DNA from 4 places in the Streptomyces cadmiisoli genome. Region 2 is predicted to be linked to each of the others. Evidence: riboswitches for the same ligand, from Rfam matches in the RefSeq annotation. Region 2 holds a riboswitch; each other region holds the start of a gene.
What was found. Region 2 has a riboswitch for cyclic di-AMP ahead of DN051_RS23100 (LysM peptidoglycan-binding domain-containing protein). Riboswitches for the same ligand answer to the same signal wherever they lie in the genome.
Positions count from the first base shown of each region.

Region 1: another riboswitch for cyclic di-AMP. It lies ahead of DN051_RS32810 (C40 family peptidase); the one in region 2 lies ahead of DN051_RS23100 (LysM peptidoglycan-binding domain-containing protein).
Region 3: another riboswitch for cyclic di-AMP. It lies ahead of DN051_RS08460 (M23 family metallopeptidase); the one in region 2 lies ahead of DN051_RS23100 (LysM peptidoglycan-binding domain-containing protein).
Region 4: another riboswitch for cyclic di-AMP. It lies ahead of DN051_RS11310 (M23 family metallopeptidase); the one in region 2 lies ahead of DN051_RS23100 (LysM peptidoglycan-binding domain-containing protein).

Region 1 is NZ_CP030073.1:7,442,554-7,444,745, forward strand. Features, by position in the region: gene DN051_RS32810 (C40 family peptidase) at 342-815, opposite strand; cyclic di-AMP (ydaO/yuaA leader) riboswitch at 819-996, opposite strand; gene DN051_RS32820 (ABC transporter permease) at 1,761-2,192, opposite strand, start outside.
Region 2 is NZ_CP030073.1:5,300,701-5,302,892, reverse strand. Features, by position in the region: gene eno (phosphopyruvate hydratase) at 1-269, opposite strand, end outside; gene DN051_RS23100 (LysM peptidoglycan-binding domain-containing protein) at 701-1,378, opposite strand; cyclic di-AMP (ydaO/yuaA leader) riboswitch at 1,383-1,550, opposite strand; gene DN051_RS23095 (transglycosylase family protein) at 1,834-2,192, opposite strand, start outside.
Region 3 is NZ_CP030073.1:2,035,046-2,037,237, reverse strand. Features, by position in the region: gene DN051_RS08465 (alpha-galactosidase) at 1-596, shown strand, start outside; cyclic di-AMP (ydaO/yuaA leader) riboswitch at 900-1,060, shown strand; gene DN051_RS08460 (M23 family metallopeptidase) at 1,065-2,066, shown strand.
Region 4 is NZ_CP030073.1:2,696,610-2,698,801, reverse strand. Features, by position in the region: gene DN051_RS11315 (M16 family metallopeptidase) at 1-483, shown strand, start outside; cyclic di-AMP (ydaO/yuaA leader) riboswitch at 685-849, shown strand; gene DN051_RS11310 (M23 family metallopeptidase) at 863-1,627, shown strand; gene DN051_RS11305 (GntR family transcriptional regulator) at 1,817-2,192, shown strand, end outside.

The sequences.
Region 1 (2,192 bases), 2.1 Mb from region 2:
TCCGACACGACGACGCGAGGGGCCGGGCAGGCCCCGCGGCGACTTCCGCAGGCCGCGTGGTCGCCGTGCGGCGGTCGGGAAGCGCCGGGACCGGCCCCGTGGGCTTCGGCCACCGGACCCGGGCGCTCCTGCTGTTCGGGCCGCTCCGGACGTCCGTACCGCGCGGGGGACTCGCGGGCGGGCAGTCCGGGCCGCCGGGGGCGGCGTGCCGTGCCGCCCGCGTCCCGGAGGGCTCACGGACGGCGTCGGCGGCTTCCGGCCTGCTCCGGGAAGCGGAGCGGGCCGGGGGCATGGGCGGGGCGGTGGCGGCGCGTCAGGACGCCTCCACCGCGCCCCAGGGGTCAGGAGACCCGGCCGTACCAGACACTCCTCGTCCAGATCTTCTGCAGCCTGACGACGTCCCCTGTCTTCGGGGCGTGCCAGATCTTCCCCTTCCCGGCGTAGATTCCGACGTGGTAGACGCTCGACCCCGAGTGGAAGAACACCAGGTCTCCGGCCCTGCGGTTCTTCGCCGAGATGTGGCGGGTCTTGTTGTACTGCTGCGCCGCCGTACGGGGCAGCTTCTTGCCGGCCTTCTTGAACGAGTACAGCGTGAGTCCGGAGCAGTCGAACCTGCGCGGACCGGTGGCGCCCCACTTGTACGGGGAGCCCTGCTTCGACGCCGCGATCTGCAGCGCCTTGAACGACGGCGAGGCGGCCGCGGCCTCGGTCGCGAAGCCGGGAGCCACGACGGATCCACCCACCGCGGCAAGGGTGAGGGCCGAGGCCGTGCCGGCCCGGGCCATGAGCGACGGGACACGATTGAGCGCTGTCATGCGCAACCCTTCGTCAGCCGCCTGTGAAGGATGACCTGTCGGATTCGGGCTGGCGAAGTGGCCCGGCCGCGTGACCGCGGCTTCACCCCAAGGGCTGCTCGGAACGTGCGTTCCGGCGACCCGTCGTGCTGGGTCCTCCACTCCTGCCGATCCACTCCTGTCGACCGGGCATCCGGGCGGCGGCAGGACTCGGCGTCCGCCCGGACCGCCCCGCCGCTGTGGCGGGGGCTTGTCGTCAGACAGGGATCTTGACGTACCGAAGTCTGAAAATCCCAACGGAAGCGGGTGTTTGTGGCGTTACTCACCACTCGCCCATTCGGGTGGACAGCCCCTCGATCGAACGGATGTCAAGGGCGCCACGAGCCCCCGGACCAGCGGTGGAACCATCAATTCCGCCCCGAGGGCCCTCGTGTTGCGCAAGTGCGGAGGCCCCGAAAATGTACGTGGAAATACGCCGTGCGGGGGTACGCCGTTTGGTCCGTTTCAACTCCGGTCCGGACACGCCGCGGTGAGTGTCGACACGACGGGCCGCCGGATGGTTCGTCAACTGTCGGAGCGCGGCGGAACATCCGCCCGGGCCGGTCGGCGGTCACCGTCCAGGACGCGCTGCGCCCGCGCGGAGGTTGCGGAGCACGGCTCGGTTTCACCCCTTCGGCGCATCGGCGCGAACCCGTCGTGCGGCGCGGCGGCTTCTGGCACCGGCGCGGGGCCGGCGCGCGGACCGCGGCCGGTGCCGCCGACGCGGGCCGGTTCGATCCGCGCCGGCCGGCCCGCCGCGCCGAGGTGACGGCTGATCAGCGGACACGCGGGCGCGTCGGGGCGCATGGGGCGATCGGGCCCGGCGACGGCATGCGCGGGGCGAGCCGACGGCCCCCCGGACGCGGAAGACCGTGTGCCCCCGTCCGCTACAGCGGGGGCACACGGTCCGTCGGTGGGTGCCGGCGCTCAGCCGACCGCTACCGGCATCGGCGCGCGGGCGGGTTCCCCGTGCCCGGCGGTGGCCCGGCGCCTGAGCGCGCCGCCGACCAGCATCGCGCTCAGGCCGAGGACCGTCCACACGCCGAGCGTCAGCAAGGGCCCGGACGCGCCGGCGCCGTCGAAGAACGCCACCGACCGCAGGAGCGAGACCCCCGCACCCGGCGGGAGCAGCTGGCCGATCGTCCCGGCCGGCTCGGGCAGCATCGGCGGGGCCGAACCCGCCGCGGAGAACGGATTGCCCAGCAGCATCATCGTGGTCGCGACGACGGCCACGCCCGCCTGGCCCATCAGCGCGGCCAGTCCGGCGACGGCGCTGCTCACGGCCAGCGACGCCAGGGCGAACACCGCGGCCTCCGCCCACCGGTCGCCGGTGAGGCCCTCGAGCCAGGTGTGCGCGAT
Region 2 (2,192 bases):
CGCTGCTCGGTGGCGTCGTAGCCGACCAGCTCGGGGCCGATCTGCTCGATGACGGCCAGGACGGCCTTCTCGACACCCTTGCCCTGGTAGCGGTTGGGGTCGCCGTCGCGGAGCTCGATGGCCTCGAAGGCACCGGTGGAGGCGCCGGACGGAACGGCGGCACGACCCGTGCTGCCGTCGTCGAGGCCGACCTCGACCTCGACCGTGGGGTTGCCTCGGGAGTCCAGGATTTCCCGGGCTACGACGACGTCGATGGACGGCACGAGCATCTCCTTCGTGGATGTGACGCGATTGAGCAGGGCCGCAGCGGCTCTGCGAGATGAGCCTAACCGGCTCCGTGGGATCGGCCAGCCGGTCGCCCATCCCGTGGACGGAACCGAGAGTAAATTGTTTCCGAACGGAACAAAGACGGTTCCGGAAAAGTCACGGCCAGGACGGTGACGCCGAGGGGACGGCGGCGGCCGACGCGAGGCCCGGCACGAGCGGGGCGCGCGGGGCGACGGCGGCCGGGCGGGGACGGGAGCGGCGACGGCGCGGCGACGACTCGGGCCGGCTGCCGGGCGGGGCCGGCGGCCGGTGGAGAGCGGGGTACAAAAGCCCCGCCCCGGTGCGTACGGGGGAAAACGCACCGGAGCGGGGGGCCCGGGACAGCCCGTGGGGGCGGACCGTCCCGTGGACGGAGAGGCCTCGGCCGCGTTCCTTACTTCAGGTGCAGCTGCTGGCCCGGGTAGATGAGGTCGGCGTCCTCGACGATGTCCTTGTTCAGCTCGAACAGCTTCTCCCAGCCGCCCTCGACGCCGCGCTCCGCGGCGATCGTGCTGAGCGTGTCGCCGGCGACGACCTTGTACTCTCCGTCGCCCTTGACGACCTTCTCGCCGGTCGGGGTGGTGACGGTCTTCGGCGCGGCGGGGCGCCCCTGCGAGCGGGAGGCCGGCTGCTGCTCGGCGGCGCGGGTCTCGGCTGCGCTCGGCGCGGGGGCCGGGGCAGCCGAGCCGCCGTTGTACGGGGCGTTCGACAGGCCGGTGCCGCAGTGCGGCCAGGCACCCTTGCCCTGGCCGGCGAGCACCTTCTCGGCGGTCGCTATCTGCTGTTCCTTGGTGGCCCGGTCGGCGGAGGCGGCGTACTGGGTGCCGCCGTACGCGGCCCAGGTGGAGGCGGAGAACTGCAGGCCGCCGTAGTAGCCGTTGCCGGTGTTGATGGACCAGTTGCCGCCGGACTCGCACTGGGCGACGGCGTCCCACTCGGACGCGGTGGCGGCGGAGGCGTTGCCGGCCGCCATCAGCGGGGCGGCGACGGCGGCGGAGGCCACGCCGGCGATGGCGATGGCGCGGGTGGCCTTGAACGGACGACGGTGCTTGCCCTTGCCGGAGAACAGCATGGATGGATCCCCTCACCGACGCCTGCGAGGTGAGCTGTCGGGTTCGGGCCGGTTGAGTTGCCCGGCCACGCCTCTGTGGGAGGCATGGCTTCACCCCGAGTCGTGCCGGCTCAACTGCCCGGCACGGCGCTTACCTTGGGTCCCCCGCTCCTGCCTACGGCGCATGACGCGACGACTGTTCCCGGGCTGCCACTGGCAGGACTCGGCGTTGCGGCAGCCGGGGCTCGTGTTGGCGAGCGGTCCTGACCGTAGACACGCGATCGGCGGAATTTCAAAGACGATCAGGGCCTCTGAGACTCATCCCACACTTTCACCAAAACGGACATTACGTGTGAAGTGCGGCGTGAACTCCCTCTGCTTTTCGCCCGTTTCGCCCCCGACATCCAGCGTCCGACCGGGAGTGATGCGGTCGGGGTCGATACCGACCGCATCCGTGTCGCGCAGTGGGGCGCGGGTCATCCGGCCTGGCCGTCAAGGGAGTCGACGAGGTTCCACAGGCCGCTCCCCTCCTGCACGACCGAGGTCTTGTCGCCCGCGATACCGCCCGCGGCAGCGCCGCGGGAGGCGTGGCGACCGGAGGACCCGGACGAGCCCGCACCGTCGGTGCTCTCGTCGGCACGGTCCCCGCGGTGCTTGCCGCCACCCTCGGAGCCGACGCCGATCAGGCCGGAAAGACCACCGCTTGACGGAGTTTCGTCCGAATTGTCGTCCGTCGAGGGAGTACCGGATCCCTGCGGATCGGTGGGGCTCGCGGACCCGTCGGTCGGGTCCGACGAGGCGCCGGAGGACGGCGAGGCCGAAGGACTGGAGGACG
Region 3 (2,192 bases), 3.3 Mb from region 2:
GCGGCGGCGGCCGGATCGACCTCGGGATCATGAGCCGCACCGACCAGGTGTGGACCTCGGACAACACCGACCCGCTCGACCGTCTCGCCATCCAGGACGGCTTCAGCCAGGTCCACCCCGCGCGCGTCATGGCCGCGTGGGTCACCGACAGTCCCAACACCCAGCTGAACGGCCGCGCCAGTTCGCTGCGCTTCCGCTTCGTCAGCGCCATGGCCGGCGTGCTCGGCGTGGGCGGCGATCTCACCCGCTGGACCGACGCGGAGCTGGCCGAAGCCCGTGACTGGGTGGCCCTGTACAAGGAGATCCGGCCGCTGGTGCAGCGCGGGGAGCTCCACCGGCTGCGCCCGCCGCGGGGCGGGCTCAGCGCCGTGCAGTACGTGCGCGGGGACGAGAGCGTCGTCCTCGCCTGGCTCCAGGCGCAGTCCTACGGGGAGCCAGTTCCGGCGCTGCGGCTGCGGGGGCTCGATCCCGCGGCCTCCTATGAATGCCGCGAAACGGGCGAAACGTACAGAGGTGCCGTGCTGCTGCACCACGGATTGCGCACAGGGCTGCGTGGCGACCTGGATGCGACGGTTCTTCGTCTGCGTCGCATCTGACTGTTCTGTCCGAATTGACGCTTTCATTCCAACTCGCTCCGGAGTAAAGGAACCTGGAGCGATGTCACGTGAGGAGCGTCATATTCGTGACCGTGAGTCGCCCGTCATGTTCACGTAATTCATACGCCTATCAAGGGCATTTGCCGGTGCGGAAAGATCCGGAATTCACGGAGGGTGACCGTTGATTCGGTGAACCGATCAAGAAGATGAGGTTCGCGCGGAACCTCTTGCTTGTCCCATTGCGTCTCGGTCGCTTACGTTCCAGACCGATCCGGGCGGACGCCGAATCCTGCCGCCGCCCGGTGCCCGCGCACACCCACCCGTTACGGCAGGAGCGGGGGACCCACAGGTACAACTGCCTGTTCCGGTCTCTGGAACGGCTTGGGGTACAGCCGCGCCACGGCGCGGCCGGGCATCTCCAGCCCGCACCCGACAGCTCACCTCGCAGGCGACGGAGAGGAATTCGCCATGCCCGCGAAGGGTAAACACCGCCGTCCCAAGGTTCAGCGTTTCACCCGTTCCATCGCCGTCGCCGGCACCGGTGGCGCCGCGCTCGCTCTCCCGTTCATGGGGGTCTCCGGCGCCCACGCCGCCACCCCGGAATCCGCTCCGGGAAAGGCGCTCCAGTCCGCCGCGACGCAAAAGAGCGCCCCTCAGCAGAAATCCGCCGAGAAAAAGTCCGCCGCGAAGAGAGCGGCCGTGCAGACCTATTCGGTGAAGGTCGGCGACTGTCTTTCGAAGATCGCCGAGGAGCAGAATGTCAGTGGTGGCTGGCAGGAGCTGTACGCGGACAACCGTGAGGCCGTCGGCGGGAATCCCTCGCTGATCCACCCCGGTCTGAAGCTCGTGATAGGCGGCAAGGCCGCTGCCGACACGGAGCGGCCTTCGACCACTTCGTCCGGTTCGTCCGAAGCATCGGGTTCGTCCGCTCCGGCTGAGTCCGCTCCGGCCTCGGAGTCCTCGGGCCGGTCCGACGCTGCCGGGTACGCGGCGGAATCGTCCGGGGAGTCGTCGTCCGACGTCTCCGCGGCCGACCGGACCGCCGGCACCGCCACCCCCTCCAGCGGTTACGTCGCACCCGTGGACGGCGGCGTCGGCACCGCGTACAAGGTCGCGGGCAGCATGTGGTCCAGCGGCTACCACACCGGCGTCGACTTCGTCACCCCGACCGGCACCCCGCTCAAGGCCGTCGGTGCGGGCACGGTCGTCTCGGCCGGCTGGGCCGGCGCGTACGGCAACCAGGTCGTCATCCGGCTCGCCGACGGCTACTACGCCCAGTACGCTCACCTGTCCTCGCTGTCCGTCTCCAGCGGCCAGACGGTGACCGCGGGCCAGCAGGTCGGATACTCCGGTGCGACCGGTAACGTGACCGGCCCTCACCTGCACTTCGAGATCCGCACCACGCCCGACTACGGCTCGGACGTGGACCCCGTCGCCTACCTCGGCTCGCACGGCGTCTCCGTCGGCTGACGCCCGCCCCGGCACGCCGCCGAAGGCCGGACCCCGATCCCGGGGCCCGGCCTTCGGCGTACCCGTCCGGCCGTCACGCCGTCCGGCCGTCACGCCGTCCGACCTCACGCCGCCCCGTCGTCGCGC
Region 4 (2,192 bases), 2.6 Mb from region 2:
CTGCGCGAGGAGAAGGGCTACACGTACGGCGTGCGCGCGTTCAGCCAGGTGCTGCGCTCCGCGCCCGACGGCAGCGGTGCCGCGATGCTCGCCATCAGCGGCGCGGTCGACACGCCGAACACCGGCCCGGCGCTCGAGGACCTCTGGACGGTGCTCAGGACGCTCGCCGCCGACGGTCTGACCGACGCCGAGCGGGACATCGCCGTGCAGAACCTCGTCGGGGTGGCGCCGCTGAAGTACGAGACCGCGGCGGCCGTCGCGGGCACGCTGGCCGACCAGGTCGAGCAGCACCTCCCCGACGACTACCAGGCGACGCTGTACCAGCAGCTCGCCGCGACCGGCACCGTCGAGGCGACCGCGGCCGTCGTCAACGCCTTCCCGGTGGACCGCCTGGTGGCGGTTCTCGTCGGTGACGCGGCGCAGATCAAGGAGCCCGTCGAGGCTCTGGGCATCGGCGAAGTGACCGTCGTTCCGGCCGAGTAGGGATCCGGACGGCGGCACGCGCGCGGGAGCCCTGGTGAAGGAAGAGTCACCAGGGCTCCCTTATGTCCGGATTGGGGGAGAGGTTGCCTGTCTGGCCTGTGGCATGCGCTACAAAAGCGGTGTTCCGTTTGGGGATTGAAAGATGCCCCGTTTAGCGTCATCCGGGCTGTCCGTCACGCAGTGCGCCGCGTCCGCGGCACCGGACAGCCATCGCCGAGTCCCCGTACGGCGCGAGCCAGGGGAGCCGGGGACCCAATGATGCAGTCCCTGGGGTGAATCGGACGCCCGCGCCCAGCGAGGGTGTCCGTAGGAGACCTTCCTGCTCCGAACCCGTCAGCTAACCCGGTAGGCGAGAAGGAAGGAAAGGACAAGCCACTACATGGCGTTCACCCGCGCCACCGGGAAGCATCGTCGTCCCGGCCGGATGCAGCGCACCACCGCCCGTGCGGCGGGCGTCGCAGCGCTCACCACCACCGGCGTCATCGGCACCCTGGCCGTCTCCGCGTCGGCCGCCGAACCGGCCGCCGAGCAGACCGGGCTGATGCCGGTCATCACCCTGGGCGACTCGGTCGCCGAGCAGATCGACGCCCAGGCGGTCGCGCAGCAGCAGGCGGCCGAGGAGGCCGCCGCCGAGCGGCGCGCGGAGGCCGCGGCGAAGAAGCTCGCGGAGCAGCGGGCCGAGGAGGCGCGCGAGGCCAAGGAGCGCGCCGCCCGCGAGGCCGAGCGCAAGCGCCTCAACACCTACGTCCCGCCGATCGGCGGCTCCTACATCTCGACCGGCTACCAGGCCGGCGGTTCCCTGTGGTCCTCCGGCAGCCACACCGGCATCGACTTCCACGCCGCGAGCGGCACGCCCGTGCACGCGGTCGGTTCCGGCACCGTCGTCGAGGCGGGCTGGGACGGGGCGTACGGCAACCAGGTCGTCATCCGGATGAACGACGGCTCGTACACCCAGTACAGCCATCTCTCGTCCATCGCGGTCTCCGTCGGCCGGACGGTCACCCCGGGCGAGCAGATCGCCCTGTCCGGCGCCACCGGCAACGTCACCGGACCGCACCTCCACTTCGAGGCCCGCACGAGCGCCGAGTACGGCTCGGACGTCGATCCCGTGGCCTACCTCCGTTCGCACGGCGTGAGCCTCTGACGACGGACCCCCCGCGCCACCCGAAAGCCCCGGTTCACCGAACCGGGGCTTTCGGTGTTTCCGGTGCCTGTTTGTCCAAAAAATATCTATGGATTCCGGCCCGCCGTCGGAGATTCCAGCTCATTGGAATAGAGTCACGAACACGCGTCACTCGTCGACGTTTCACGGGGATTAAGGCGGAGGTCGGTCATGCGTATTCCGGCGCACTCGGTGTGCACGGCGATCCGGGACGACATCGTTGCCGGTGTCCACGAGCGCGGCAGCCGGCTCACCGAGGAACTCCTCGCGCGCCGCTACGGCGTCTCGCGCGTCCCCGTCCGGGAGGCACTGCGCACCCTGGAGGCCGAGGGGTTCGTGGTGACCCGGCGGCACGCGGGCGCGTGCGTCGCGGAACCCACCGAACTGGAGGCCGCCGACCTGCTGGAGATGCGCATGCTGCTGGAGCCGCTGGGCGCCGCGCGGGCCGCGCAGCGGCGCACCGAGGCCCACATGAAGGTTCTGCGCGGTCTCGTCCGGCTGGGCCAGGAGCGGGCCAGGAGGGGCAACAGCGACGATCTGCGCTCCC